Regions from separate parts of the Paenibacillus sp. FSL P2-0136 genome, predicted to be linked through region 1. Evidence: riboswitches for the same ligand, from Rfam matches in the RefSeq annotation. Region 1 holds a riboswitch; each other region holds the start of a gene.
The links. Region 1 has a riboswitch for cyclic di-AMP ahead of NYE26_RS31775 (C40 family peptidase). Riboswitches for the same ligand answer to the same signal wherever they lie in the genome.
Positions count from the first base shown of each region.

Region 1 (7,769 bases):
CTCACTGGAAGCCCCCTCCTTCTCGCTCAGCTTGGCACGCTCGGACGGAGTCAGGAAGACGGACAGCTTCTGGTTAATAGCTATGGTAGACACCCCGGACTGGATGGAGAGCAGACCCTCCACCATCATCAGGCGGACTTCAATCTCGCGTTTGGATATCCGCTTCAGCTTGTTGGCCATAGGGTGCCACATGACATAACCGGTGAATATCCCGAGCAGGGTTGCAATGAAGGCACCGGCAATCGCGTGGGCCAGGACGTCCATATTACTCATATCACCCAAGGCGGCAATCAGCCCGATAACAGCCCCGAGTACCCCTAGTGTAGGGGCATACATCCCGGCTTGGGAGAAGATCAAGGCTCCGGCTTTATGTCTGTCTTCAGTGGCATGAATATCTTCCATTAATACATCACGGACGAACTCCTGATCATTGCCGTCAATAATCATCCGCATGCCGTTTCGGAGGAAGTTATCTTCAATTTCATCGACATTGGACTCCAGAGCCAGCAGCCCTTCGCGGCGGGTAATGGATGCCCATTCCATGAACATGGTAATCAGTTCGGGCTTGCCGACCATCTTTTTCTTCGTAAACAGGATCTTCAACAGCTTAGGGAAATTCTTGACTTCCGACATCGGAAAGGCCATGAAGATGGAGGCAGCCGTGCCAAGAAAAATAATGACATAGGCAGCGGGGTTGTTCAAGCTTGCAAGTGGAGCATGCTTGAGTATCATCCCCCAGATTACTGCGATCAGACCAAACACCAGGCCTAGAATTGTTGAGATTTCCATTTATGCACCTCGTCCATGAGAATTAAGAAGTGATCGACTAACCGCGTAATTCGTCCTTGAACCGCGGGAGAACACTCTGTTCGTAACCAAATCACGTATATTCTTCTTTATCGACATCATTCCCTTTTTTGTGAAGTGATTTTTTCGGCTATAATAGATAAGGTAGGTTATTATTCATCAGCGAAGAAAACGGAGTGATTGATGTGGGAGTTAAGCATGGCAGGGATTACGGTGAAATTCTGGTTGAACTGACAGGAGCCGTTGGACGGATTACAGACGGGTACATTTTTTTTGAAATGGAGCCTGAAGAGTGGACGAATCTGCCGGAGGAATCGAGGCAGGAGGTCTGGGAGGCGCTTGCGGAAGACCTGTTCTACGCGCTGGGCAACGAGCCGGTCATTCAGGTGGGCAGCGGAGTTGTGATGTACGATAAAGAAACACACCGCATTAATATTCTGCTGGGCGATGAGGATCTGGCTTCGGTCGTTCTTGTATAAAGCAGGGGGAAAATGCGGCAGCGGGTTTGTCCCGGGCATCCGGCCATGTTAAAATTGGAAGTGGAGTACTAATTGCCGGGATGTCAGAATACATTTAATCAAAAATCTTTGGCCTGGCACATCCCTTGGACTTTCAGAAGCTGAGGGATGTTTTATTTGAAGGAGAAGAGCAGGCTGAAGGAACCGTTAACTTAGCAAGGGAGGAAACGAATTGCAATTAACTGAGGAACAACTGCAGGAGCAGATCGGCAAGCTTGAGGGCTGGAAGCTGGAGAGGGATAGGCTGGTGCGCAAATATATGTTCAGTGAATATATGAAGGGAATTGCCTTTGTGGATGAGGTAGCGACAATTTCGGAGGCCTTTGACCATCACCCGCATATCACCATTGATTACAAGACGGTTGTTCTGCGGCTGGCTGCAGATGTGGAGAAGCTTGATCTCCGCCAGGCGCATGAATTTAATGAGGCATTCGAGAAGACCCGCTAGAGGACAAGGCCCCTATGGAGACAACAGGAATATCTAATTAATAGAAATGCCCGTGCAAGGATCGTTCGTTATCCTCGTCACGGGCATTATACATTTAAAATGAGGAGCATGGTGTGAGTACAGGTTGCGGATTATTTCTTCTCGGCCAGCCATAGGGCTACATTCGCAATCTCTTCAGGGGCCAGCCTGTCTTTGAAGGGAGGCATCTGTCCGCGGCCCTTGGTGACTATGCTGAAGATCTGAGCTGCGTCATGCGAAGCGCCTTCCTGCTGCAGGCTGGGTCCCGCCCCGCCCTGAAGCTGGTCTCCGTGGCAGGAGATACAATTGGCCTTCACTGTGGCTTCTGCGCCCGCAGCGTCCAGCACAACCTCCGGCATGGTCGGCTTGTTCTGCTCCGCCACCTCGGATTTACCGGGTAGGGTAAACATTAAGATTACTGCAAAGGCACAGGCGGCAAAAAACAAACCGCTCATGATCCATTTCTGCATCTGCATCCGTCCCTCCATGTAAGCTGCTGTCTCCATTATAGCGGATGGTGAAGCGTTATCATAGTATGTGTGTCAAAAAAATGAACACAAATGATCCATTTTTTGCAAAACTCTCTTGTCTCCGGTGCTATTCCTCATAGACCATGCAATAAAAAGGCTTATTACCGGTCGGAGTGCGGCGTTCATAGGTATCCGTTATGGTGAACCCGCATTTCTGGTAGGCGCGGATGGCGCGCTGGTTCCAGGTCAGCACCTCCAGGTCGATCTCACATTCCGGGTAACGCGACCGTGCTGCCTGCACAATAGCCTTCATGAACAGATGTCCCATTCCATGGCCGCACAGCTCGGGCCGCATTCCGACACCAAGCCGGACTACCCCCTCCATCGGAAAGAGCTGGGCGAAGCCGCACAGATCCCCCTCTCCATTCACAACCGATACATATTGCTCACTTCGCAGCTGCGGGTCTCCGAACTCCACGCCCAGCGCCTGCATCTGCTCCCAGGACACCCAGCCGTAAATATTATACGGCGGCTTGTAGCTCCACTCACAGATCTCAGCGGCATGCTGCGGCTCCATAGGCACCACGTAAAAGGTTAGCGGGGAGCTAATCATTGGGGGAGGCCTCCTTCCAAGGGACATAGATTCATTTCTTCTATTAATTATATACAAAAACAGCCAGTTTCGACGCAATTTCCTTACGGAAATGCAGAAACTTGACAAACGGCAAAATATATTTTCCGAAAGCGCAGAATCAGTGTTTTACAAATATAGAGAGGGGTAAGTAATTTTATAGACAAAAAAAGCCCTTCCCCAAGATTTCGGCAAAAATCTCGGAAAAGAGCGTTAGGTTACAAAGGATTATTGTACATCATCGTTGTCTTGGGAATCCGAAGCTACAGTCTTGTAGGCATCTGTACTCATGATTCGCTTGGCGCCAACGTAGCGGTTGACGTAATAGCTGTCACTCAGCGAACTGATGGTTACACCACGTGAGGAAGAGGCATGGGCGAATTCGCCGTCACCAACATAAATACCAACATGGGATATGCCCTTACCGCTTGTATTGAAGAATACAAGATCGCCCGGTCTCATCTCGTCACGGGACACGGCAGAGCCCATCTGATACTGGGAGCCGGATTGATGGGGCAGGTTAATGCCGATCTTATCAAAAACATACATTGTAAATCCGGAGCAATCAAACCCGTTAGTTGATGTACCGCCGGACACGTATTTGGTTCCGATGGCTTTGTCGATCACTTTATCCATTTTGGAATCCGCGAAAGCGCTTCCTGCTCCGATGGTGAAGATAATGGACAAGCTTAGTACTGCGGCTGCTAGCTTCTTCTTCAAAAGTAAATACCCCTTCCAATGCCTACGAGGTTAGCTTAAGGGTTCGGTTGAAGGTCCCCTATGACCCCTCTTAGAATAGGAGGTCAATTCACCCAAAGTGGTTCCCCCGTTTCCCTAATTCATTAGGGAACTCGGCACGACTGTTGATTAGGATTAGCGGTTCATTCAATACATGACAAAACCTTTGTTAAAATCGATTCAATAATTACAAAAATGTTACTAAAAACTCACTGCGATAATTGTAACAAAGACTAAGGCGCTTGGCAATCACTTATAACATATTAATGCATCTTTTTTGCTGTTTTTTAGAGTTATAGCCCTTTCCAAAGACTCATATCTATGCGCAGGGGTTAATTTATATGATTATTTCTTTGTTTTTGCAAGAAAATGCTGTTTCAAGGCTGCGAATTCAGTGTAAAAGGTAGAATAAGGAAAAGGAAAAACCCGGAAATGATTACGGCAATAATCATCCCGGGCTCGTATAAGTTACATTTAGTTGTTAGAGGCTGAAATATTCGGGGTATGCTTCAAGGGTTCAATCGTAAGCGACAGCTTGGTAGGCTGTTGTGCTCATTACTCGTTTGGCGCCAACGTAGCGGTTGGCCCAGTAGGACTGGCTCATCGAACTGATGGTTACACCACGTGAACTTGAGGACTGTGCGAACTTCCCGTTTCCAACATAAATACCGACATGGGACACTCCGTTACCCAGGGTGTTGAAGAACACGAGATCACCGGAACGCAGATTGCTCTTGGATACACTTGTTCCAACTTTGAACTGTGCTTTGGAGGTACGGGGCAAGGTAAGCCCGACATTCTTGAACACATACTTGGTAAATCCGGAACAGTCGAAGCCGCTGGTGGTTGTGCCCCCGGTTTTATACGACGTTCCAATGGTTTTTGAAATCACAGTATCCATCTTAGAATCTGCGAAGGCACTGCCCGCTCCGAGTGTGAATACCATCACAAGACCCAGCGCTGCTGCGGTGCATTTTTTCTTGAAATTCTGACTAATCAAAAGATGTACTCCTTCCAGGGCCTGCGAGGTTAGCTTAAGGATTCGGTAGAAGGTTCCCCTATGACCCCTCTAAAGCGAGATCAATTCACCCAAAATATGGTTCCCCCACTTCCCGGTGCAGGGAATTCGGCGTTTTATGCACCAGAACAGTGACTTATCGGTATTGCTTAAATTGCAAGAGTTACGGAATATTTTGCTTGAAAGATTACAACTTTGTTACTACTGGTACAGCCATCATTGTATCAGAGGATTTCCCCTTTTGCAAATGCTTTTGTCCTCCGTTCAAGCAAAAAAGAGTCCTGCTCCCTGATAAGGGGCTGTGACTCTCTTTAGTATGCCGCTTCAGCAGCTTATTATTGTGGAAATGATTTACTGGACCAAAGGTGGTACTGGGCAGCGATTCCCCACATATCGAACAGCGTGGAGGGCAGCGGAGCTGCCTGGCGGAGCATAAGGGCCGGCAATCCGGGATAGAACAGAGCAGAGGCGCTGCAGAGCAGAATTACGGCCAGGCTTCCCGCCCCCAGAACGATGGATATACCGATCGAAGGCAGCAGCATCTTCAGGCAGATCAGCAGTGAGGAGAACATGCCGGTACCGGCGGTATAGCCGAATTGCATATAGAGCAGAAGCTTGCGGACAAGGAAGAGATAGAGCAGCCAGCCCAGCACATAAGGCACCAGCTTCAGCAGAAGCTGGACATCGAGAACACCGCTGAGCAGATGACGGTACATACGCGGAAGCAGCCAAGAGAGCGGCAGGAGGGTTAGCGCCCATTCGATGAGGCTGAACACCAGCACCGGCAGCCCATATTTTCTCATTCCGGGAAAAAAGAACAGTCCCCGCGCTCCGTCGCGCTCCTGGTGAAGCTCGTGCAGCAGCCCTGCACGGATAAAGGGAGTCACCAGCAGCCTTAGCACTGTCAGCGCAAGCAGCAGCCACAGCCAGTGCTGGACGGCGGGGTCGGTGCGCAGCGCGGTCTGCCCCTCGATATAATACAGCAGCCTGCCTATTCCGCTGCCGCCGGCATTCGCATCCGGGTAGCGGAGCAGGACGGGGACAACCGCGCTTTTAATGAATTTGTACAGGAAATATCCCCAGAACAGCCGGTAGATAAATAGCAGAATCAATATATAGAATTGCTCTTTCATGCTGATCCAACCGCGGGCAATTGAACTTTTCACCATTCCTTCACCTCACCAGACAAGAGTTCCGAGCAGGGTTTCAAGCAGAGTTGATGCACTAAGCGTCCAGCGGGAGAGTGTACGCGGCTCAAGCTCCGCCATTCTGAAATTATTAAGATGCCTGCTCTCCAGCAGAATGGAATGCCCCGGATCGATCTCTGCGGAGACCAGCGGCGCTTTATACGCTAACTCAAAGGAAGTAGCCTTACCCTCGCCATTCCAGTATTGCTGCACCGTGTACCCGTCTGCGAAGGTGAATTTCACGGGAACATCGGGGTACAGGCTGCCCTTGTTGCTTACATCAACCACAGCGCTATAGCGGCTCCCCCCGCCGTCACTGTTGTCCCGTCTGACGGTGAGCCTGATATCGTCGACTGCGAAGTCGGGTGCCCCCCCGCTATAGACATACCGCTCAAAATACGTCTGCCAGGATTGCTTGGTCACTTTCTCCACAACCTTCTGGAAGTCGGCGGTGGACGGATGCTGGAAGCGGTATTTGCGGGCATAGGCGGCGAGGATGGCATCCATATTCTTGGTCCCGGCGATGCGTTCGATATCCTTCAGCACCAGCTTGCCCCGGATGTATACATTGCGAGTGTAGGCGTCATCACCGGTGTATTTCCAGGTCTCCAGCTTAAGCGGCTGTGAAGAGGAGACCAGGCTGGACTGCAGAGGGAGGCTTGAGACCACACCGTATTCCTGTTCCATCAGCCGGTCTTCGGCATAAGAGGTGAAGCTCTCATCCAGCCAGGCTTCTTCGAATTCATTGCTGGCCACCAGGCCGTAGAAATATTGGTGCCCGATCTCGTGGATGATCGTGCGTTCCAGGGAGGTGCCCGGTGAAGTGTCCGTGGCGCCGAAGGCGGTAATCAGGGTCGGATACTCCATTCCTCCGGCCCCGTTGCCGGACTCCGGCGGGACAACAATCGATAAGGTGGAGTAGGGATAAGGGCCGTACCACTTGCTGAATGCCATCAGTGCAGCCTCAGCCGCCTGGAAGTAACGCTCCTGGAGATGCTTATGCAGCGGGTCCAGATAGAGCTTAATCTTCACCCCGGGCACCTGCGGCGCGGAGAAGGCCTTCTCGGAAACCACGAAATCAGGCGATGCCGCCCAGGCGAAGTCGTGGACGTCATCTGCATAGAACTGATAGATCTTGCGCCCCTTCACCACCTTGGCGTCTCTCACCGGAAACCCGGTTGCGGCGACCTTATACTCGGGCGGGACAGAAATCGATACATTGTAAATTCCAAAATCACTGTAGAACTCGGAGTTGCCGTGGTATTGATGCAGGTTCCAGCCTTCTTCCTTGAGTCCTCTTCTGCCGGCAGGCTCATAGACGCTAAGCTTCGGAAACCACTGGCCGGCCATCACGAAGTCGTCAGCGGTTCCCATCCGGGCGAAAATTTTCGGCAGCTTGACCTCGAATTTAAGCCTTACCGTAACGCTCTCGCCGCCGTTCACCGGCTGTGGCAGATGGACCTTGAGCAGTGTTCTGTCATTGACATTGCCGTCGTCCGGCTGCACATATTGGGTGCGCTGCATCAGCGAAATGCCCTCGGAGGTCCGCAAATCTGTCAGGGTAATGCTCCCGTAACCCCCAGCAGGCATGGTGTCACCGCGAAGCGTGCCCCCGGACTCCTTCATGAAGGTGGTGCCGGCGGATGAGAATGCATTGGGATACAGATGAAAGTAGAGCTCCTGGACCGGCTTTGCGCCCGGATGGGTCCAGGTCAGCGTCTCGGAGGCGACCAGGGTCTCCTTATCAGGCAGGAGCTCCACATCCATGTGATATTCAACCACGCGCTGGCTTAAAGCCTCTGTCTCCGATGTGTAGATCGTATCTGAAAGATCGGACTGCACGGGCTGCTGCCGGGGGATAATGGCGGGGGACTTGGCCTCTTTTGGAACAGAGGCAGTCCATACGGCAGGGCTATGCCCTGACAGAAACCATA
Region 1 is NZ_CP150244.1:7,394,888-7,402,656, forward strand. Features, by position in the region: gene motA (flagellar motor stator protein MotA) at 1-789, opposite strand, end outside; gene motB (flagellar motor protein MotB) at 1-5, opposite strand, end outside; gene NYE26_RS31755 (hypothetical protein) at 993-1,286, shown strand; gene NYE26_RS31760 (4a-hydroxytetrahydrobiopterin dehydratase) at 1,498-1,773, shown strand; gene NYE26_RS31765 (cytochrome c) at 1,905-2,261, opposite strand; gene NYE26_RS31770 (GNAT family N-acetyltransferase) at 2,389-2,874, opposite strand; gene NYE26_RS31775 (C40 family peptidase) at 3,121-3,612, opposite strand; cyclic di-AMP (ydaO/yuaA leader) riboswitch at 3,617-3,759, opposite strand; gene NYE26_RS31780 (C40 family peptidase) at 4,148-4,576, opposite strand; cyclic di-AMP (ydaO/yuaA leader) riboswitch at 4,634-4,772, opposite strand; gene NYE26_RS31785 (hypothetical protein) at 4,984-5,817, opposite strand; gene NYE26_RS31790 (M1 family aminopeptidase) at 5,827-7,769, opposite strand, start outside.

Region 2 (7,769 bases), 3.7 Mb from region 1:
AACAGCATTAGACGGTTTATTCAAATGCAGTAAAAGGTCACTCGCATTCGGGGTAAGATTTAGGATGGCCTTAACATGGGGTTTATCAACTATATTTAAAGAATAATAGACCCACTGTCCCCTTTTCTGTTCCTTTACCAATCCGCTGCTTTTTAATTTACGTAGATGCTGACTAACGGCTGGCTGAGAAATGTCAAAGAGATCCACGAATTCACATACACACCACTCTCGCTCTTTTAAAAGAATTAGAATTGTGAGACGTGTTTTATCTCCAAGGAGCTTTAAATCTTCTGCAAGATCATTTAATGTATCCAATTTTGAATCTCCTCTCTTCGTATATAAGACAATACTTATATTCTAAAACCTTTATCATCAATTATCAACTAAGCAAAATTTATATTTGCACTTTGCAACTAAATGCAGTATAACTAGTTCAAGAGGTGAAAACAATGGAAACTCCAAGAGAACTACTCCAAATCATGAGTCGGCGTTTAGGATTACTCAATAAGGATTGCTGTAGCGTAGGAGGATGTAATCTTTCCGCTACCCAAAGTCATCTGTTATATGAGATCGATCGGAGTCACAATCCTTCCATGCAACAAGTCGCCGAAACACTTGGCACAGATATTACAACCTTCAGCAGACAAGTTCAATCTCTGGTGAAAATGAATTTGGTTAAAAAGACATCTGATCCCACAGATCGAAGAATTTATAACCTGTCACTCACTCCTGAAGGTAAAATGGTAGCTGCAACTATTGATCAACAAATGAATGAATACCTGAACGAGGCCTTCTCACACATGAGTGAGTTTGAAGTAGAAACATTACTACGGTCTATTAAGCTTTTCAACGAGGCCATGGGGAAATCCAGCAATTGCTGCGCACCCGTAAAAGGGTAACTTCTCTTCTCTTTTACTTGTATATTGCAAATTATTTCGGCTAAGGAGTGTATAATCATGAGCATGCTTACTAATGATCAAATCCGCCAAAATGTACGGGGCCGCTATCAAAAGATTGCTGTAAGAAACGTTGAGACTTCCCCATCCAGCCGAACTTCTGCTGACAGCAGTTGCTGTGACTCCCCATCTGATTTCAGTGCCATATCTGCTAAGTTGGGATATTCCAGTGAGGACCTCGCTTCAGCTCCCGAAGGCGCAAATTTAGGTCTTGGTTGCGGTAATCCGCAGGTTATTGCTGAACTGCAGGCGGGTGAATATGTTTTGGACCTTGGGAGTGGCGGCGGATTTGATTGTTTCCTGGCTTCCCGGCAGGTAGGTAATGAAGGCCATGTTATAGGTGTGGATATGACACCTGAGATGATCAGTCGAGCAAGAGATAATGCCCTTAAAGGTAAGTTCAGTAACACCGAATTCAGATTGGGCGAAATAGAGCATCTTCCCGTTGCTGATCATTCGATCAACGTCATTATCTCCAACTGTGTGATTAATCTCTCCCCAGACAAACAGCAAGTATTCCGTGAGGCTTATCGTGTTCTTCAGCCTGCAGGTCGTCTTGCCATATCAGATATCGTAACTACAGCTGAGCTTCCTCCTGAGATCAAAAATGACCTGGATGAATTATATTCGGGTTGTATCTCTGGCGCCTCTTCCATTGCCGATTTGGAGATCATGCTTCAGGAATGCGGCTTTACTGATATCAGCATTGAGCCAAAGGACGAATCTAAAACATTCATTAAAGATTGGGTTCCAGGTGCGAACGTTGACCAATACATCGTCTCTGCTGTAATTAAAGCGAGAAAGTAATCTTAAGGGGATGTTGATATGATCAGTACATTAACTGTCCGTCAGGCCACACCTGAGGATATTCAAAGCATTCTTCGTATCTACAATCAGGGGATCGAGGACCGGGTCGCTACACTTGAAACAGAGACGAAAGATTCCTCATATATGGAATCATGGTTCAATGATCACCAAGACCGCTTTAGCGTTTGGGTTGCTGAACGCGAAGGTGCAGTCGTGGGCTGGGCCTCACTGAACCCATATTCTCACCGTTGCGCGTATAACGGCGTCGCTGACCTTTCCGTTTAATGAGAATGGTCAAGGCTTGTACCGGAAGATGGGCTACCGGCAGGTTGGTGTATTTGAGAAGCAAGGATTGATGGACGGAGCGTTTATTGATGTGATGATTATGGAGAAGCTACTATAAAAATGAAGATCAAAAGGAGAAGTTCCATCCGCAAACGGAGGAACTTCTCCTTTTGATCTATTCCTACAATCTTACTTTCATGGAGGCTCCGCATATCGGGCCTGTAAACAGGAGGATCTTAAACATTATATCTGATCTTAATATCATGATTAAAGAAGCATTAAGATTCATTTAGCCCCATTTAGGTTGCATTAAAAAGTTAATAAATACGCGATAACTTCAGAAAATCGGGGATGAATGCTAGATTACAAGGGATTTTCTTCATTTTTATATCCTATAGAGTCTTATTTAGTCTCCTAGAGAACTTTCAGCATTTTACAAACAGTGATGCTCAGCGTAAGATTCCTTTTAACAAATGCTGAATTCCCGTCAGGCGGGAAGCGGGGGAACCAAATGGCTGTGACCAGCCGAAATGGGGTGAATCCAAAGAAGATTGAACTCTTCACTGGTAGGACGACTCTCACCGTCCGAATCCGTCAGCTAACCTCGTAAGCACTGGAGAGAGCCTGCATTAACCATGCTTTTTTGCTGCGATCCCGCAAAACCTTTCCATTACACTTATCCATCGTACAGAAAACCAAATATTCCGTTTGGCTTGAGCATGCTGCTGTATGTGAGAATGAAACTGAACTGACAGCCTATGTAGCCACAGCTGAGCAGACCCATAATCTGCAGCGTTATATGAAATCTATAGACAACCTAGGAGGCATTATTCATGATTAACGCCAGACTGTCACGAATCGAGTTGTTCGCATTTAGCTGCCGCCCTTCCTTCATGCATATTTCAGATCCTTACGGATGCTGGTATGGGGTGTTGAAGTTAACCTTCGGAGGACAGATCAGCTATGGGAATTGCATTCTTTGTGCGGGTGACAATGCGGTGGATTTAATCAAATGGGGCTCTTTTCTGAAAGAGATATGTCATTGTACTGCAGAAGAAGCCACAGAATACGTCCGGATGCACGGACAAGAATGGGCTCCCAATCAACTTAACATGATCAAGACTGCACTCGATAGTATGTTCATTCAAAATGACCAAATCCGAATGAAGGTAGGAGCCGGATCGGAGCGGTATCGCCATCAAAGGACAGAGCAAAGAATCCATTCAATTAATACGGTGAAGAGTCATCTGAATCCAACCATTTTATTTGCAGAATCGGTATCCTATTATTCACTGCTATAGACATGATCAATTTAAATTATCAAACCTTCAATTGGTCAAAAATCTTAACGAATATTTTTGCAATGTTCTTGGCATCATCGATACCTCTATGGTGAGTACCTTCAAGCGGCAGTTTAAGTATAATCAAGGCTCTCTCCATGCCTACGCCCCGCTTGCGGTCATTTTCCCAACAGGTGGCTTCCAGATCAAAAATGATATAGTTCATATCTGCTCCTTGAAATTCGAATCGATAGACCCATCGCTCCGGGGCTATGTCTTTTGTTATACTTCCAAGTGAGGTTTCAAATACTTCATTTCGCACTTTAATATAAACCCACACAGAGGAGCGCAAAGACATGAACTTTTTCAAAAAGCTGTTTGGCGGCAAGGAAATGGGCAAATCGGAAGACGGTACTACCATTTATGGTTATGACGCTTCGGATGAGCAGCAGGTTACGCCTCCCGCCAATATTTTGTACATGGAAGATTTAAATGAACATTTCAATCGGGTCTTTCCAAACCGGGAAACCGGCGTGTTCCACGAACTGATCTCAGACACCGTACATATTGATGTGAATATTATGGAAGCTACACCTGATGAGCGATACCGGGTGCTGTACACCAATGGGATGAGCGATCTGCCGCTGACCCTCCCACAGGAGATCCGTAAAGAGTACAAGCATCTGGAACGCGCGGAGCTGATGATATTTTTGCCGGCGGACTGGCCGCTTTCGCAGGAGGATTTCGAAGCGGAGGAGAACTACTGGCCGATCCGGCTGATGAAGATGCTTGCCCGATTCCCGCATATGTATCAGACATGGCTTGGATACGGCCATACGATCCCCAACACGGAGGATTACGAGCCTTATGCGGCTAATACGGAGCTGTCCGGCGTGATCCTGTATGCTCTGCCGGAAGAGGTTAGCACCGTCCATACGAAAGATGGCAATCAGGTTCAGGTTTATTTCCTGGTACCGCTGTACCGGGAGGAAATGGAGTTCAAGCTGGAGTCAGGTATGGACGAACTGATGGCCAGGCTGTTCGAGCTTCCAGAGGATTTCCTCATTCTGAATCCGAATAGACACAATGCGTGTAAATAACTGCCCGGATTAACAGCTTTAAAAGGCTGAGCTTAAGTCAAGAATATGACTTTGGGCTCAGCCTTTTGATACTAGTTAGCTTTCTTTCACTGTTGACTGTAATATAATTCGACCTTCCTAGTACCGCTCATTGATCTGCTCCCCTAACCATGCGCCTTGGCGGACAAGTCTGCGCTGCAGGTCCGTGATGTCGATACTGCGCGTTTCCCGCGTACCTGTCTTGGCCAGAATCGCCGCGGCCGTACCGGAGGCTTCGCCCATGGCAAAGCAATTCGGCATGACCCGGGTGGAGCCTTGGGCCGCTCTATCGGTTGATATCGCTCTACCGGCTACGATTACGTTCTGAATACCGGCCGGAAGCAAGGCGCGATAAGGGATGCCGTGGGACTCTCCCGGCGATAGACGTACCATCGTCATGCCGCTCGTAGGCTTTGCCATATGAATATCAATAAAGTAGGCATTTCGGGCAATATCGTCCGGGAACGAACGGCACGCCAGAAAATCGTCGGCGGTGACGATATAATCGCCGATGATCCGGCGGGTTTCCCGAATGCCGATCTGTTCGCCCGTCAACGTCAGGAAAGCGTTTTCGAATCCGGGAATCGCTTCCCTCAGCCAACCGGTAATGTGTTCAACAAGTGCGCGGCCTTCGATCGCTCCGCGAGTCAGATCATCCGTGTTTGAACCATCAATCCCGAATACATGCCCGAAATTGAAGCCTGCCGTATGATCGTTTAGCCAGGAAATACCGGCCCAATCTCTCGCGACGCGCAATCGCCCTTCGTGTTTCGCCTTGTTGATCGCATGTTTCAGATCGTGGCCGTGCGTCTCCGCACTTGAGAGAAATTTGTTCCGGTCCAGGTTATTCAGAACGAAGCACATCGTCCCCGGCTGCAGCTCTCCATCATCTCCGCCTTTGGCGAGCTGCCCGCCCGCAAGATAGGTGAGATCCGCATCGCTGGTTGCATCAATGTATATCTTCCCCTTCACAGCCTGGGTTCCGGTCTTGTTATTAATGATCGCGGCTTCAATGATGCCGTCCTGTTGAAGAACTTGACTGACGAAGGTATGATACAGCACTTTAACGCCAGCCTCCATCATCTTCTCGTCCAATATCCGCTTTAAAATTTCCGCATCAATCGGCACCCAATCCAGCCGGTCCTTCCATGCTTCCTGAAACGTCTCCTCCATCCTGCTCTTCATATCAAGCAGAATTTCCAGCCCAATCCCGCGGATTACCGGCTTGATCTGATCGGTATACGGGCAAAATGCAGGAACCTGAGAGACCGTCGCCATGCCGCCCAGGTATCCTCTTTGCTCTATCAGCAATACGGATGCCCCGTTTCTCGCCGCTGCGAGCGCCGCGGCTACTCCTGACGGTCCTCCTCCGGCAACGACAACATCCACCTCCGTGTAGACAGGAATATCACGCTCGGGTATTTTAACGGTTAGCGCCATATCGGTCATTCTGACCACCTCCACCTGTTTTCTTCCATTGTAGTTTTAACTTACATCAACCGCGGTGAGACTGAACGCTCTTGTTTCTTTAATTCACTCGGGGCTACACCCCAATATTTACGAAACACTCTGGAAAAATAGCTGACATCACGATATCCTGCCGCTTCTGCTGCATCATACACCTTAACGCCGCTGTATAAGAGCTCTTTGGCATGCTCCATACTCCGCTTCAGGAGATATTCCGAAATGGATTTCCCTTCCTCCCGCTTAAAGAGCCGGCTAAGGTAAGAGGGATTGACATATAATCTTTCGGCCAGCGTGTGCAAGGTCAGTTCTTCCTTCCCCAGCATTTCCTCCACGGCCTCGATCATTTGTTTAACGAGCCGATGGCTGGAATGCTTTCGCTCCCGTTCCCGGTATTGGGTAATGCGGCTGGCCACTCTTTTGGACCATTCCACGATTTGCTCTTTGGAGAGCAGGGATTCAAAGGATAGAAGCATCGAATAATCCTCTTGCAGCACCTCCTGCATCGACCAGCCCCGCGATTGAATCATACGTGTAAATAAGCTGCTCAAATACAGCAAATGCTCGTATACCTTTTGGGTTGAGACCGCTTGGGAGTATACGTCCTTGAAGTAGCAGTCTATCAGTTCAGCAACCGTTGCCGCGTGATCCGTATGAACCGCGATCTCCAGCTGCTTTTCGAACTCAGCGTCATAGTGAAACGGCTGCTCCATGTTGGTTACGTCCAGGTAAGGAACGAACACCTCATTTCCGTAAATGGCCCGCTCCTGCAGCGCACGGCGTGCCTGCCCGTAGGACAGCGAAACATGATCCCATGAGCCTGGGGTCCCTAGTCCGGCGCTGGCGGTAAGCTTCAGACACTCTTTAACAATGTTGAAGAGACGGGGAACGTGAACATTGATCCGCTGGATGATATCTGGAGCCGATTCTTCCGGTTGTCCCAAAAAGAGCAGCACGGTTGCTCCGTCCGCATCATTAAAAACCCGGCAGTCTTCATGCTGTAAACATTCAGCCGCTATGCTTTCCAGCGAAAACTGCAGCAACGCCTGATCCGAAGACGTAAACCGTTCCCCTTGCTCGTGAATCGGATCGATTTCACATACGGCTACTGCAAACCAGGTATAGAGGGCAAGCTCCAGATTCAGCTCCTCCATATGCTTCTTGAGCTCCCAGTCCGCATACCGGCCCTGTATCCAGTTTCTATAAAAATCATCCTGGAGCTGAGGCAGGCGGTCATGCCATTTCCGCTGCAGCTCAATCATGCTGTGCTTTTCCATCAGTTCCTCTCGTATCTCTTCCGCAGCCGCAAGAATAGCCTTCAAAATTTCATCGTCTCCGGCCGGCTTCAGCAAGTACTTCATGACGCCAAGCCCCACAGCAGCCTGCGCATACGGGAAATCGTCATGGCCGCTTAAAATCACGATTTTCATGTTCGGTTCCTGCTGCAGCACCGTTTTCGCCAAGGTCAACCCGTCCATCTCCGGCATCTCGATATCGAGCAGCATGATATCCGGCTTCCTGCGCCCGATCATGGACAGCGCTTCTAAGCCGTTCTCGGCAAGCGCCACTACTTCGATGCCATGCTCATTCCACGGTATATTATTGGCCAGGCTATTCAATATTCGAATTTCATCTTCAACAATCATGAGATTCATGTTCCGGTTCCCCTCTCTCCTCCCGGCAGCGCTCTGCCGGCAAATCGATGATCGCCGTCGTTCCGTTCCCTTCCCCGCTGACGATCTTCAATTCCGCCGTCTCCCCATAGTAAATGGTGATTCGAGCCTGGACATTGAGCAGCGCAAAAAACTCGGAGTTCTTTTCAGGGGGGGCCGTGTAATCCCCGAACCTGATTCTTGCCA
Region 2 is NZ_CP150244.1:3,688,855-3,696,623, reverse strand. Features, by position in the region: gene NYE26_RS15355 (metalloregulator ArsR/SmtB family transcription factor) at 1-315, opposite strand, end outside; gene NYE26_RS15350 (MarR family winged helix-turn-helix transcriptional regulator) at 450-899, shown strand; gene NYE26_RS15345 (arsenite methyltransferase) at 957-1,763, shown strand; partial or broken gene NYE26_RS15340 (GNAT family N-acetyltransferase) at 1,782-2,166, shown strand; cyclic di-AMP (ydaO/yuaA leader) riboswitch at 2,513-2,676, shown strand; gene NYE26_RS15335 (hypothetical protein) at 2,882-3,349, shown strand; gene NYE26_RS15330 (hypothetical protein) at 3,369-3,554, opposite strand; gene NYE26_RS15325 (suppressor of fused domain protein) at 3,685-4,428, shown strand; gene NYE26_RS15320 (FAD-dependent oxidoreductase) at 4,546-5,910, opposite strand; gene NYE26_RS15315 (response regulator) at 5,937-7,565, opposite strand; gene NYE26_RS15310 (sensor histidine kinase) at 7,546-7,769, opposite strand, start outside.
Region 2: another riboswitch for cyclic di-AMP. It lies ahead of NYE26_RS15335 (hypothetical protein); the one in region 1 lies ahead of NYE26_RS31775 (C40 family peptidase).

Region 3 (7,769 bases), 2.5 Mb from region 1:
GGCGGCGCAGAAGCCTCTGCACCTGCAGATGGCGTCAGCTCCGCTCCGTTCCAGACGGCCTTCGGCGGCACACCGCTCGGCGGCGACCGCCTGATGCGTATGGGCCTGGTAGTCTCCGACCTGCGCGGAGATTATGCAAGCTGCACTTACCGCCTGAGAGCGGTGCAGCGCTGATCTACAGCTTCAGACATACCACAGGCGTCAGCCTCCTTTTGGAGATTGACGCCTGTTTTTTGTGGAGAGATGCAGTCAGGAAGGCGGCTTGCTGCCGGTTCATTAACTACTTACTACCTGCCTCTACTCCTCTTCTACTCCTGTCCATGTTCAGGCTCCCGACCAAGTAACCCGCTAAGCGCCTCTGTGACATTCATGCCGGTCAGCGTCTTGGTCAGTTCAGGCACCTGCGCCATGATTTTGGCGATATCGCCGGTAATTTTGTTCACGCCTGCGGACGCCCCATCCTGGGAGATGACGGTGATCTTATCTACCTTGGCCAGCGGGGAGGCGATTTTCTCAGCCAGCTCGGGCAGGATTTTCAGGAATTCCACGGTCAGGGCGGCTTGAGTGAACTGTTTGTACGCCTCAGCCTTCTTCTGCAGCGCTCCCGCTTCCGCCGCTCCGGCGAGCTGGACGATCTCCGCATTCGCCTTCCCTTTTGCCAATTCCGCCTCCGCTGTTGCCAGTCCGCGCTTGGTCGTCGTAGCGGCTTCGGCTTCCGCCTCCAGAATCTGCCGCTGCTTGGCGGCTTCCGCTCTCATGATCGTTGCTTGATTCTCTGCCTGGGCCGGCTTGATTACCGTCGCTTCCAGCTCCCGCTGTCTCAGCTCGACCTCGATCTCCCGGACTGTGCGGTTGGCTTCGGCCTCCATTTGAGTGATTTTCACCTGTTCGGTAACCAGCGACTGCTTGATCTTATTCTGCTGCAATTCGTACGCCAGATCCGCCTGTGCCTTCTTCACCTCGGTCTCCAGCTTGAAGTCCGCCTGCTTAATGTTCAGCTCCTTCTCGAACAGCGATTCCTTCGCACGGGCAGCGGTTCCTGCTTCAATCGTCGCCTGATGCGCATTGGCTTTGGCAATGGAGGATTCCTTCTCCGCCTCGGCCTGCTTGATCTGAATATCGCGTTCGGCTTCAGCCTTGGCGATGCTGGCATCACGGCGAATCCGCTCAATCTCAGGCACCCCCATATTGTCGATGTACCCTTTGTCGTCGGTAATTTTCTTGATGGTGAAGCTGACCACCTCCAGCCCCATCTTGTCTAGGTCCTCCGAGCAGGTCTCCCGCATCTTGCTGTTGATTTCGTCTGGGGTCTTGAGTATAGATTCTACACTGAGCTGCCCGATCAGGCCGCGCAGATGACCCTCCACCGAATGCAGAATAATCGTCTCACGGTCCTCTTCCGGCCGGTCAATGAACTGCTCGCTGGCTGTGAGAATAGCGGTTGGATCGCTTTTGATCTTAATCTGGGCGACCGCCTCCAGGTTCAGCTTGATGCCCTGGCGGGAAAACATGGCCTGCGCCGGGATCACATCGAAGCTCATCAGCATCATGGAGATGGTTTTATTGTTCTGGAAGCCGGGGATGACGAATGTCCCGCCGCCCTGAACCACTCTTTTGCCGCCGAGACCGTATACGATCATGGCCTGATTAGGCGGAACCTTTTTATACGCGGTCACAATACTGGTTAACGCCAGCAGAATCACAACAACAATAGCTCCGGTTACATATAAAATTAACATTTGCTCCGACACTCCCCGTTAGTTTTGTTCCATTTCCCTCTCGAACAAAGTGACCGTTGCGATCCCCTTATCCGTCTTCACAATAATCACCCGATCGCCCCGCAATAGCGACTGACCGGATTCGGCACGCACGCCGATGGAACGCATGGTCCCGTGCAGCACATACTTCATCTCTCCTACGGCCCCATCCGCTGCGGCGATGCTGATATAGCCGAGCTGGCCTGCCGGATCATAATCGAGTTCACTCATACTGCTGTCATAACGGGTCATCACCCGGGCCAGTACCGTGTAGAGCAGGATGCCCGGCAGCAGGGCGATCAAGGTACAGACCAGTACCACGGCGAGCAGCTGCATCCCGCTGTACTTGACAAGCATATACCCCGTGCCGCCCCAGACGGTGACAAACACCATCAGCGGAAGAATCGGGAGAAAGCCTGGCCCCCCGCCATCTCCTCCCCCTACATGCAGGTGGCCTACCAGACCGTGCCCATGAATGCTGCCGCTTAGGATAAGCACGAGGCCAACCCAGAAGCAGACGATAAATACAGTAGCGATGGGAACCCCCTCCTTTCAATGTAATATGGCTATAAGAAAACTGACTGTAGTGGAGATGCGGAAACTGACTATTGTGGTACATAAAAAGACTATTGCGGCATATAAATGACTAATCAGTGTTGTTATAAGATTAAATTGTGCTTCCACCTGTCACTATTGCCCCTAATTTCCACTTTAGGCTGCTTGGTTGTGTATGGCAGAGGCGCAATTGGATTCAAGGGCACTTGTGCTCTTCATTTCTGCATCCAGCCCATTTTCAGGGCATTCAGTGGGATTAATCCCCTTCCCTACACAGCAAAAAGACCACAGCAGCAGCAGGGCTCTCCGTGGTCGGTTACTCGATCATGGCGCTCATCCTCTCTCTTCGAGGCTTACGGGGTTAGCTGACGGATTCGGGCAGCGAGATTGCCCTACCTCACCAGAGCCATAGTAGCACACTGGCAAGGATTCACCCCGGGTACTCAGCAGCCTATCCTTAAGCCACCTGCACCAGTTGGTTCCCCCGTTCCCGTTACGGAATTCAGCCATTTCAAGAACAGTGTCATTTCATTCGGTTGTTGATTGAATCTTACGCCTGCAGCCATTTAATGTAAAACCTCACGGATGACAAAAGAAGTCAATAATGCTGTACCTTCTGGAATGAAGGCGCATTCTTCAGCTCTGCTCTTATCCGCCCGGGGATTTGCTCGCGCTATCGTCTGTTTACACCCATGTTACTCTTCCTCCCACGCGCTGCTCCTTTGCTCACCTAATCTCCTCCCACTCTCATACTCACTTATTCCCCTACTCTCCTTACCTACTCACTTACTCTCCTTCACTTACTCCCACACTAACTCTCACTTACCTACTCACTTACTCTCCTTCACTTACTCCCACTCCAGCTCTCGCTCCTCATCTACTCACTTACTTCCCACTCCCTTCCCCACGCCCTCCTAACTTAATCTCCTAACCCCGCACCTTTTTTTCTCAGCCCATTACTCCAAATTTAAAATATTCACATTTTCGTCACTCGATGCTCATTGTGCAATCTTTCCCTTTGAGCAATAATAGAACCTATAGATTCTCTAGAACTTATAGATATCAGGGAAAGGAGGAACATTTACTTTTGAATTCCAAACTGAATCTGCGGGACAAAAAAAAAGAAGCCACCGCCTATGCCTTAGCCGTAGCGGCCTTCGAGCTTGCGCTTGAGCATGGGATGGATGGCTTCATTGTGGATGATGTTGTTCAGAAGGCTGGATATTCCCGGCGGACTTTTGCGAATTACTTCTCCTGTAAGGAGGAGGCAGTCGCCGCCTATTTCATTGGCATTATTGCTGTCCAAGAGAAAGAGAATAACCCGCTGGCTGCTCTGCCGTCGGATGCTACACCGCTCGATGCCCTGTACAATCTGCTGAAGCTGCAATTCACCTCGGAGTTCCTGCATAAGCTGCGGCAGTTCGTCTCCCTGGCGAATCAATATCCGTCCCTGGAGCCTTACATTCTCAATGTCTTCCGGCATTTGCAGATCACCGCCCAGGAGACACTGGAGCAGTTCACCCGTGGACGGTATGCCGATGGATATACCCACCTGCTGGTAGGTGCCGTCTATGGGGCTTTCGTGCCTATCCTGGACGGACGGCTGAACGTCATGCTGCCGGGTGAGCAGCAGAGCGGGGACTCCGGGGCTATGCCGTTTCAACAATACCTGAATTCCATGTTTGCTTACTTACGTAACGGCTTCTAAATTCACAGATAAAGAGGAGAAACCACTACATGTCTACCTTTCTATACCGCTTAGGTAAATCGGCTTATGCCAAGCCCTGGGCCTTCATTGCAGTCTGGATCATTGTACTCGGAGTTGTAGGCACCCTGATTGGAGTCAATGGCATTCAATCCAGCTCCGAGATGAAAATTGAAGGCACAGAGTCGCAAAAGGTGCTGGATAAGCTGACAAAAGAGCTGCCCGCTGCGGCCGGAGGCCAGGCTAGTATCGCCTTCACTGTACCGGACGGGGAGCGTCTTGATACGCCTGAGCGTACAGCGCTGCTTCTAAAAGCTATTAATGATGTATACAACATGGAATATGTCATCAACCCTGCCGAACTGGCAGCACAAGCAGCGGCCGCCGCTGCCGGTCAAGCCGCTACTGATCCTTCCGCTGCGGCCGGTCAAGCCGCTACTGATCCTTCCGCTGCCACTGGTCAAGCCGCTGCCGATCCTTCCACCGCTGCTGGCCAAGCCGCTGCTGATCCTTCCGCTGCCGCTGGTCAAGCCGCTGCTGATCCTTCCGCTGCCGCGGGTCAAGCTGCTGCCGATCCTTCCGCCGCTGCTGGTCAAGCCGCTACCGATCCTTCCGCTGCCGCTGGTCAAGCCGCTGCTGCTCAGGCAGCACCGTTCGGTCCGCTGATTGCCCAAGGCGCTCCGGTTCCCGGCGTGATGCTGTCGGCTAACGGCAGCATTGCCCTGTTCCAGTTCCAGTTCACGGTTCAGCAGACATCTCTGCCATCGGAGGTGCCGGACAACATCATCGATGCCGTGACCAAAGTTGAACAGTCCGGTTCAGGCATAACCGCGATTCCAAGCGACTCGCTCAAAAGCATGCCGGCCATCGGCTCCACGGAAGCGATCGGCGTAGCCGTTGCGGCCATCGTATTGTTCATGACGCTGGGCTCAGTCGTTGCCGCCGGGCTGCCGCTGCTGACCGCACTTCTCGGAGTAGGCATTAGCGTCGGAGGTGCGTTTGCCCTCGGCAGCCTGATCCAGATGAACGATATTACACCGGTTCTTGCCGTGATGATTGGTCTCGCCGTGGGGATCGACTACTCGCTGTTCATTGTGAACCGCCAGCGCCGTCTGATCCTGGATGAGAAATTAAGCGCAGCCGAAGCAGCCAGCCGGGCACTGGGCACCGCAGGCAGCGCGGTATTCTTCGCCGGTCTGACCGTTATTATCGCCTTATGCGGTATGCTCGTTATCGGCATCGGCTTCTTGTCTACTATGGCCCTAGTTGCTGCGGCCAGCGTGCTGATCAATGTCCTGCTGGCCTTGTCCCTGCTGCCTGCGCTGCTCGGCCTGGTCGGTGAACGGATTGTAACCGCCAAAGCCCGGACCAAGCACAGCACCGCCGCCCAAAAATCACAGCACAGCTTCTCCCGCCGTTGGGCGAATGCCACAGTGAAATACCGCTGGGCCATCATTGTGCTGGTGGTGCTGGTGCTGGGCACAGCCGCCATTCCAGTTACCAAGATGGAGCTGGGTATTCCATCCGGCGCCTCGGCGAACCTGGATACTCCGGCCCGCCAGAGCTATGATGTCATCTCCAAAGGGTTCGGCGAAGGCTTCAACGGCCCGCTGCTGCTGGTTGCTGAGACAAAGAATCCGTCTGAGAAAATCTCCATGCCGATCCTGGGCAAGCTGGTTCAGGAGCTGCAAATGCACGATAATGTGACCCTGGTCTCTCCGCTCGGTGTCAGTCCCACCGGCGATATCGCCATTATCAGCCTAATTCCGAAGACAGGGCCCACAGATACCGCAACCAGAGACCTGGTACAGGAGCTGCGTGATCCAGCGTCCAGCCTGAGCACCGGCAACAATATTAATCTTGGCGTGACCGGCTTCACCGCCATCAATATTGATATGTCCTCGAAGCTGTCCGATGCCTTCCCTGTATACATCGGGATCATCGTTATCCTGTCGCTGATCATTCTGCTGCTGGTATTCCGGTCCATTATCGTACCTATCAAAGCAACCGTCGGCTTCGTGTTAAGTATTATTGCCACCTTCGGCGTAACCACCGCCGTCTATCAATGGGGCTGGCTGCATTCGCTGTTCGGCTTCGATACCGGCGGACCGCTGCTAAGCTTCATGCCGATCCTGGTCACCGGTATTCTGTACGGACTCGCCATGGATTATCAGGTCTTCCTGGTCAGCTCCATGCGTGAAGCTTATGTCCACGGCCGCCATGGCAAGGACAGTGTTATTCACGGCTATGATTTGGCCAGCCGGGTTGTACTGGCCGCAGGTGTGATCATGGTGTCCGTCTTCGCAGGCTTCATCTTCGCCCCTGATGCGATGATTAAGCAGATCGGCTTCGCCCTGGCCTTCGGCATCCTGATCGATGCCTTCATCATCCGGATGACGCTTGTTCCGGCCGTCATGGCCGTCTTCGGCGACAAAGCCTGGTGGCTGCCGAAATGGCTGGACCGCCTGCTGCCGAATCTCGATGTCGAAGGCGATAAGCTGATCGCCAAGCTGAATGCCGAGAACGGACACAAGCACTAAACTCGCCACACACAAAGCGGAGACCTGGCTTCGATGAATAGTCAGGTACTTTGCGGGACTCCAGGACATGTACATCTCCCCGGAATAACGGACGGCACTCCCGCCGTTCTCCATGTACAAATAGAGCCTGCGGCATCGTCCGCAGGCTCTATTTTGATATAATGGCTATAATTGAATTCAAATACTAAGGAGGAGTACCCATGAACATTATAGAACTGGATCTTGCTCAGAACCAGCAGGAAATCTCCCGCTTACTGGAGGAACACAGCCGCCGCATGGACAGCAACATTCCGCCCTATAAGCGCGAGGTGATCTCCCTGGCGGCCTATGAGAACGGCGTCTTCATCGGCGGCGTTACCGGGGATATGGTCTGGAATATTCTGAATGTGCACTTACTGGCCGTTGACCCCACCTACAGAGGCCATGGACTCGGCAAGGCCCTGCTGGAAGAGCTGGAGCACAGAGCCAGGCAACGCGGCTGTAAGGTAAGCGAGTTGACCACGATGAGCTGGCAGGCGCCGTTTTTTTATCAGAAGCAGGGGTATGAGATCTTCGGCGAGATCAAAGATTGTCCCCGCGAAGGCCAGACGAAATATTATCTTCAAAAAAAATTGCAGCCGTAATTCTCACTCTAAGCAAAAACGGTACCTCCTTTTGACAAGGACAGTACCGTTTCTGTAAGCAAAGCAAGGAGGATTGTTCAAGCCACACTGAAAATCACGTGCTTCCCGCCCGCCAGCGCCTTCCCGTAGAAGTCCAGCAGGCCTGCAAATTCACCCTTCAAAGCTGCCCTCAGCTCCTCCGCTACACCATCCGTCTTCAATTGATCGAAGTCCACCTGCTGCATCGCCGCAATAATGTCCTCCAATTCATCCTGCTCGGTGCACGCGAAGAACCCGTCCTCCTCTTCCACCTCAAACACATGGACCCCGACAACAGCTTCACTTAACGGATCGCCTTCGATAGGTTCACTGGCCGAGACTCCGGTTAGCGCGAGATGCAGCTCCTCCCACAGCTTGTCGATATCGTAATATTCACTTCCGCCTTCAATCAGCTTCTCCAGCGTATTCATCAGCTCTGAACCGTCCATCTCCATCATGCGCTCCAGTGTATCCTCATCCACCATGACATATTGACCCAGCATCCCCATCTGTCATTCCTCCCTCAATAAAATACAGCTGCCCGCGCTCCACTCTCCTTACAGAATAGGCG
Region 3 is NZ_CP150244.1:4,893,771-4,901,539, forward strand. Features, by position in the region: gene NYE26_RS20860 (alpha-galactosidase) at 1-174, shown strand, start outside; gene NYE26_RS20865 (SPFH domain-containing protein) at 309-1,739, opposite strand; gene NYE26_RS20870 (hypothetical protein) at 1,758-2,255, opposite strand; cyclic di-AMP (ydaO/yuaA leader) riboswitch at 2,648-2,830, opposite strand; gene NYE26_RS20875 (TetR/AcrR family transcriptional regulator) at 3,400-4,020, shown strand; gene NYE26_RS20880 (MMPL family transporter) at 4,050-6,557, shown strand; gene NYE26_RS20885 (GNAT family N-acetyltransferase) at 6,758-7,180, shown strand; gene NYE26_RS20890 (DUF1877 family protein) at 7,258-7,707, opposite strand; gene cls (cardiolipin synthase) at 7,756-7,769, opposite strand, start outside.
Region 3: another riboswitch for cyclic di-AMP. It lies ahead of NYE26_RS20870 (hypothetical protein); the one in region 1 lies ahead of NYE26_RS31775 (C40 family peptidase).

Region 4 (7,769 bases), 3.6 Mb from region 1:
GCGGAGCAGGGAATAATCCAGCGGTAGTCAACCCCAACGAGGTAACGCGTAATATGCGGAATCATTAATCCGACAAAAGCGATCGGCCCCACCGTGGAGACTGCCGCTCCGGCGAGGATGACGACAATAATCATCCCTGCAGTCTGTACCAGACCGGTGCGCTGTCCGAGACCTGCTGCAACATCCCTGCCCAGGCTCAGTAGCGTAATCGAACGCGACAACATCAGCGCACCGATCAGGGCCGCCGCGACCCAAGGAGATATTACCTGCAGCTGCTTCCAGCTCGCTCCGCCAATCCCCCCGGCCATCCAAAAGGCGATATCCTGGGAGAGGCTGAACAGGATAGCAATGCCCTGGCTGACCGCCAGCAGCATGGCGCTTACTGCCGCACCGGCGAGGGTCAGCCGAAGCGGGGTCAGTCCGCTATGGGAGAGCGAACCGATCCCGAATACCAGCAGTGAGGCCACAGCCGCTCCAAGGAAGCAGTACAGCATGATGTAAGCGAAGGATAATGTTGGCGCGAAGGCAAAAGCCAGGGCCAGTCCAACGCCCGCACCTGCATTAAGACCAAGCAGTCCGGAATCCGCCAGCGGGTTGCGGGTCATCCCCTGCATAATCGCACCGGCAACGGCAAAACATGCGCCGACCAGCGCTCCTGCGGCAGCCCGGGGAATCCGCAGCTCCCGAATGACCTGATGCTGGGGCAGCTCCGGATTGAACCGGAACACCGCCTCCCATACGGTAGCCAGCCGGATATCCGCCGCACCGACCGATACGGATACCATCAGGCCGAAGACAATCGCTGCTATTCCCAGCACCAGAATAACAGCAGCGGCAAGCGGCCGCGACCGGACAGATGTGTTCCCTTCAACAGAAGGAGCTTGTAGAGCAGAATCTGTGGATGAAGCCATATGCCGTCTCCTTATCAGGATTATTAGGGAAATATAGATGATTATGATTCTCATTATCGCAAAGATATGAATATTGTTCAACTTAAAAAAGAGGCAGGCTTCTATATCCTGAGGATATAAAAGCCTGCACAATTCTCCGGCCGGTAAAGACCTATTTCACAAAACTGCTCAGAATATCATCGATGGTCTTGGAATTGGCTATAGGGCCGCTATACAGCCAGCTGGTATCTTTGCCGAATTCATGAACATTCCCTGCCTTAACGGCCGGAATTCCCTTCCAGACTGCACCTTCTGTAATCTCAGCTCCGCTTGCCTTGTCACTGTTCACCAGAATGATATGCTCTGCAGTTAGCTCAGATAATTTCTCCAGTGAAATCGGGTTCCACGGTGCTCTGGACTCCGCAGGAATATCGGTCACAAGATTCGGGAGCTTCACTCCAAGATCGCCATACAATACTGCACCGCTGCTGCGGGTCTCATCTACAATGAAGAAATTCTTGGACACCAGCCACAGAACCGCTACTGAATCATCGCCGATTGCCGCAGATACAGCCGCTTTGGCTGAAGCCGCTTTCTGGTCATAGTCTGCAATAGCCTTCTCCGCTTCCGGTGTCTTATTGAGCAGCTCTCCGATCTTGAGCAAGGCTGCACGCCAGTCACTGCTGACCTCATCACCGAGTACATAGGTTGGTGCAATCTTATTCAGCTGGTCATAAAGACCGTTCTGAACCGAGCCCTCCGACTGGACGATGTGAAAATCCGGCGTGAAGCTGGTGACGGCTTCAAGCGGCAGGTCATAGCTGATCGGCGGAACGTCCTTAAGCTCAGCAGCGAGGTAAGCCTGAGTACCGTTCTTCGTAGACCACTGGGCAACCGGAGTCACACCGAGTGCTACCAGATAATCCTCCAGATAAGAAGCAATTACACGCTGCGGATTAGCGGGAACGGTCACCTTATGTCCCATTGCATCCGTTACGGTCTTCTCCACAGCGGGTGCAGCAGTTGCTGCAGGTACCGCAGTCGCTTCTGCGGTTGCCGCAGGTGCGGTGCCTGCTCCACCGTTACTGCCTGCGTTGCTATTATTATTTCCGCAAGCGGACAGCAGCAGTGTTGTAGTCATAAGTCCGGCCACCGCCAGCTTCCCGCTTCTTGATCCTTGCAGGTTGAACGAAAACATTGAATACCCCTCCTGTATGTTACCCTCATGATTGGCAAAAGCTCTGTTACCTTCATCTTGTCTATACTGATGATATTGATTCTCATTCTCTATGTCAACCAATAACTTATAATAACGTAAAAACGGCCGCCTCCGCATTAAGCAGAAACAGCCGTCTTCCTATAATCTTCTATATTATTTATGCAGATGGAAAGGAACCGTGGCGATGACAATGTCCTTCTGATTCATCAGATAAGAGCGGATGAACAAGCTGGTCTGATTATGCAGCACCGCCTGCCACCAGTGCTTGGTCACGAATTGCGGAATCAGGACGGTAATATGATCCGTTGAAGAGGTCTTCCACTCTACTGTATCGATGAACTTCACCAGCGGGCGGATAATGCTGCGGTAGCGGGAGCGCAGGACGATCAGGCGTACGCCGGGGTTCCACTCCTCCCACTTCTGCTCCATCTTGTGAATCTCTTCTTCATCGAAGCCTACATATACAGCGACCACATTATCTGTCAATGACTTCGCATAGCTGATCGAATGTAGTACAGCGCGAGTCACACCGGCGACCGGAACGACTACGGTGCTTCCTTTGATACAAGGCTTATCGGTAGCCGGACAGATCCGCAGCTGATCGGCAATATTCATATAATGGCGGTGAATCCGGTGGAACACGATGATAACAGCCGGTAGGAAGATGAAGGCCATCCACACGCTGGAGAATTTAGTGATTATGAAAATCAGGGTGATCGTTAATGTAGTGAGCATCCCCACCGTATTGACGGCGAACTTGCTCTGCCAGCCTTTCGGCTTCGTTCTGTACCATTGGACCATCATGCCCAGCTGCGACAGCGTGAACGGAATGAATACCCCTACTGCATATAATGGAATGAGTCCTTCCGTATTCCCGTGAAACGCCGCCACCAGCACAGCCGACATGACACCGAGGAAAATAATACCGTTGGAGAAGCCCAGCCGGTCGCCGCGCACCATGAAGGCATGGGGCAGATATTTATCTTTGGCGAACATGAACGCCAGCAGCGGGAAGGCCGAGTACGCCGTATTGGCTGCCAGGAACAGGATAACCGCCGTAATCCCCTGAATGAAGAAGTACAGTCCGCCGCGGCCGAAGGTAGATTCGGTAATCTGTGAGACCACGGTGGCCTTCTCATCAGGCATGATACCGTACCAGTAAGCGAGCAGCGTAATACCTGTGAACATTACCCCGAGAATGAGGCCCATGAGCATCAGCGTTTTGGCTGCATTTTTCTCCGCGGGCGCTTTGAAGTTAGGAATGGCATTGGAGACCGCTTCTACCCCGGTCAGAGCCGAACAGCCGGAGCTGAAGGCCTTCAGCAGCAGGAACATACTCACGTTCGATACCGCCGAGCCAATCTCAGGAACATGGGCATGGGCGCCGCCGGTCATATATTTGAAGACCCCCGAGATGATGAGCACGAAGATGGAAACCACGAACAGATAGACCGGGATAGCGATGAAGGAGGCCGATTCGGTCACTCCCCGCAGGTTAACAATCGTTAAGAGCACGATAACAGATACCGCTATGAGAACACTATGATTATGCAGACTTGGAAAAGCTGAAGTGATTGCATCCGTCCCCGCCGAGGCGCTTACCGCCACCGTCAGAATGTAATCCACCAGAAGAGAGCCGCCGGCCAGTAAGCCGGTATGCACCCCTAGATTGCTTTTGGCGACAATATACGCGCCCCCGCCTTGGGGATAAGCGAAGATCGTCTGCCGGTAGGACAGAATCAGAATAGCCAGCAGGCCCAATACGGCTAATGCAATTGGCAAGGAGTACCAGATAGCGGTGAACCCGGCGGCCACCAGTACAATCAGAATTTGTTCTGTTCCGTAGGCTACAGACGAGAGCGCATCAGAAGACAGGACAGCCAGTGCTTTCACCTTGGATAACTTTTCATGATCGAGTTCGTTCGACTTCATCGGACGCCCGATCAATAGTCGTTTTACCTTGCTTACCATTGTAGTAACAGTTCCTCTCTTGGTTAAGTTGAAACGGGTTTCCCTGCGCTGTTTTCATAAGTGGATTTCATAAATGCAGGCACCAAAATAAGCATACGGAAATGATCCGCATGCCTTAGTGTGCATGGTCATTATCCCACTAGTGGCTTACGAGGTTAGCTGGCGGATTCGGACTGTGGTAGCCCTACGGTTACAGGTCAAGTAGCCTGCTCCGATTCACCCCTTTTGGCCTTAGCCAAAGTGTGGTTCCCCCGTTTTTCCTTCCGGAAAATTCAGCGCATATTCAACTTCTCACAAGGACTAATATTAAGCTACAACACGTCTTCCGTAAAGCGTGGAAACAAATGAAAAAAGAATGAAAAGCACTCAAAACAACCAAATTCATCATCCGGTATGTCTTGATCTTTCATTCTCTTTCATTATCCCTTTACCACGTGATTTTACAGGGTTTTTGCATATTATTTTTTACTAAAATTAAAGGTATTCTCTTCTCTTCCTTCTGCCCGTCAGCTTCTTACTCCGCAGGCTCCTCTTTGCGTCCTGTCCAGAGCAGAATCGAGATTAAGGCAAAGGCTATAAGTGCAAGCAGAGGGATCGTTATAAATCCGAACCAGTTCAGATAATCCTTGTTGCACGGTACGCCGATGGTACAGGGAAGCACCTTGCTGAGCGCCGGAATTTTCTGCTCCGCATAATGATAAATAGAGATGCAGCCGCCGATCAGACTAAGGGGAAGCACGTATGGAATGATCCGCTTGTCCGCCCGGTAGGTGGCGATCCCCAGCAGGAACAGCTGCGGATACATGAAGATCCGCTGGAACCAGCACAGCTTACAGGGCTCGTAATTTAGGACCTCACTGAGATACAGGCTTCCTGCTACAGCCACCACACAGACGAACCAGGCCAAGTAGAGACAGTTACGCCGGCAGAAGGCAGAGAAGACGGTCATTGGGCGGTCCCTGCTCCCGCTGCTGCTGTTGCTGCCTGAATCTGGGCGTCAATCGCCTCCATATTGAAAGGCTCCTTCACCTTGATGCCGTTCACGTACAAGGATGGCGTATTCGTTACACCCGTATCGGTGCCAAGCTGAATATCCCGCTCCAGCTCGCTTACGTAGGTACGCTCGTCAATGTCCTTGCGCAGCAGGTCGTAATCCACCGGCAGCTCCAGCTGCTTGGCGAGACTCACCAGGAAGTCAGGCGTAGCCCATTCCTTCTCTTCATTCCCCTGATTGGCATAGATCGCATCGAAATACTTCCAGAACGCTTCCTGGTTCTGATGATAGACCGATAGCGCTGCCAGGGAGGCCGTTCTGGAATCCTTGCCGATGAAGGCCAGATTCACGAAATAGAAGGCTGCTTTATTCTGATCGACATAGCCCTGAACGATCTGCGGCTTGATCACACCGGTGAACTGGGCGCAAGCCGGACATTTGAAATCGCCGAATTCCACAATTTTTACCGGAGCATCCTCCTTGCCCAGCCGCATCATCTCACTGTAATTGAAGGCAACCGGTTTGCTGTCTGAGCCTGCAGGCGAAGAATCCTTGGAAGCAAGCATGAATAAGCCTACAAAAATAATAATGACGATGGCCACCGTACTCACGATCAGAATTCTCGTTTTCTGCTTCTGCTGCTCCTGCTCTGCCCTGCGCTTCTCCTGCTTGCTCATCTGGGGAGCCGTGACATTGTTCTTTTTTGTTTTGCTCAAAGAGAGTTCCTTTCCGTCCTCAGGACTATCGTGATAAAAGAATAGTTACTTTCAAATTATATAATGTTAACTCTCTTGTTGGCAATCGCTGTCTTATACGGCTTCATTCTCCTCCGCTGACTCCCCCTCCCCTGTATCCTTGCCGAAAAATACCTCCGGGGAATGCTCCTGCGACTGCAGCTTAATTCTGAAGAAGAATTGTGTGCCGCCCCCTTCTGCCGGTTCTGCCCAGATCTCTCCTTGCATCAGGTCTACAAGCTTCTTGCAGATCGCAAGGCCCAGACCCGTGCCGGGGTACTTACGGGTATGCGACCCGTCCACCTGCGAGAAGGACTGGAAGAGCAGCTGCAGCTTATCCGGTGAGATGCCAATGCCGGTGTCGCGCACCATGAATTGCAGCGCCTGAGCGGTCTCCCTGACGCCATAGGACTCCACCTTAACCGTTACCGTGCCGGATGGCGTGAATTTCACCGCATTGCCGATCAGGTTGATGAGAATCTGGCGGATACGCGCAGCATCCCCGGTGAACTTGTCAGGAAGCCCCTCCTCGATCAGAAGCTCCAGAGATAACGGCTTGTCTTGTGTGCTCACCATGAACAGGTCCATACAGCCCTGGAGCAGCGCCTTCAGCCCGAAAGAATCCTTGTTCAGCGAGAGGGCATCCGCCTCCAGCCGGGAGATGTCGAGAATATCGCTCATCACATGCAGCAGAGCATGGCTGCTTGTACTCTGAAGCCGCAGGAGCTCCAGATGCTCAGGATTGCTGATCTCCTCGGACAGCAGCTGGTTGACGCCGATAATGCCGTTCAGCGGCGTGCGGATTTCATGGCTCATGGTGGCGAGGAACTCGCTTTTCATCGTCACCGCACTCTCCGCGGTATCCCTGGCCTCCAGCAGCTCATACTGATACTTCATCAGGGCAGTCACATCCTCGGCCACAATATAGACCCACTGCTCCGTATGATGCAGCAAAGGAAAGACGGTGACACTACAGATCAGCTGCTCCCCGCCTTTGCTCCGTACCTTCAGCTCCAGCTTGGAGGACTGCCCCCGTGAAGCGCGCGTTATGGCATCCCGTACGGCAGCTTCATCCCGTTCGCTGTATAGTATCGCCTTATAATTCCCCAGTTCTTCGCTGCTATATCCGGTAATGTCCCGCAGAGCAGGATTAGCACTGATTATCTTCTTACGGGCAGGATCAATGCAGATTACCATATCAGGGTTATGCTCGAACAGCGCAGTATACCGCTGCTCATTGAAGGCGGCTGACTGGAGTACCCGCTGCCGGTCCCTGTACAACAGAGCAAGGACGATCGACACAATGAACAGGAAGGAGCCGCAGAGGATCATTCCCAGTATCGAATCCTGCAAATAGAGCACGTGCGCGGCTGCACTGGACGGTTCTCCTGGAGAGAATGAAGCGCCCGCCATGGCAGCGTAATGGATGCCTGTGAACGCGCCGGTCAGGGTCAGGACAAGCAGCAGCTTTTTGAAGCTGAACATATTGTAGGCCTGCTCCAGCCACTTCGGATCGTAGGAAGCGGTGACCACCGGAACGATCAGGGCGAATAATACCGCCATTATAATTGAGAAAGCGCCTTGCTCATACGTTGCCGTAAGTCTCATCGACAGAATTCCGCTGAAATGCATAATCAGGATGCCGCTGCTGAACAAGAGGCCGCCCAGAGCCAGATAGACCCTGCTGCGGGTGTGCGGGTTATTCAGCATAGCTAACAGCATATAAGAAGCTGCCACGGGAATCACTAGAGAGAACGCCAGTAGCGGCAGATTATACGATACCGGAACGGCCATATCCATGGCACGCATCCCGATGAAATGCATGCTCCACAGGCCTGTGCCAAGCACCAGGGAGATGAGCAGGATGAACCGGGAGCTCCGCTGGCCGCGAAGCAGACGTTCCGTCAGATCGAGCGCCGTGAAGCAGGAGAGAAAGGCTATCGCAACCGACAAGAGGACAA
Region 4 is NZ_CP150244.1:3,806,583-3,814,351, forward strand. Features, by position in the region: gene NYE26_RS15885 (iron ABC transporter permease) at 1-911, opposite strand, end outside; gene NYE26_RS15890 (ABC transporter substrate-binding protein) at 1,063-2,088, opposite strand; gene NYE26_RS15895 (APC family permease) at 2,263-4,080, opposite strand; cyclic di-AMP (ydaO/yuaA leader) riboswitch at 4,209-4,368, opposite strand; gene NYE26_RS15900 (disulfide oxidoreductase) at 4,595-5,029, opposite strand; gene NYE26_RS15905 (thioredoxin domain-containing protein) at 5,026-5,790, opposite strand; gene NYE26_RS15910 (ATP-binding protein) at 5,884-7,769, opposite strand, start outside.
Region 4: another riboswitch for cyclic di-AMP. It lies ahead of NYE26_RS15895 (APC family permease); the one in region 1 lies ahead of NYE26_RS31775 (C40 family peptidase).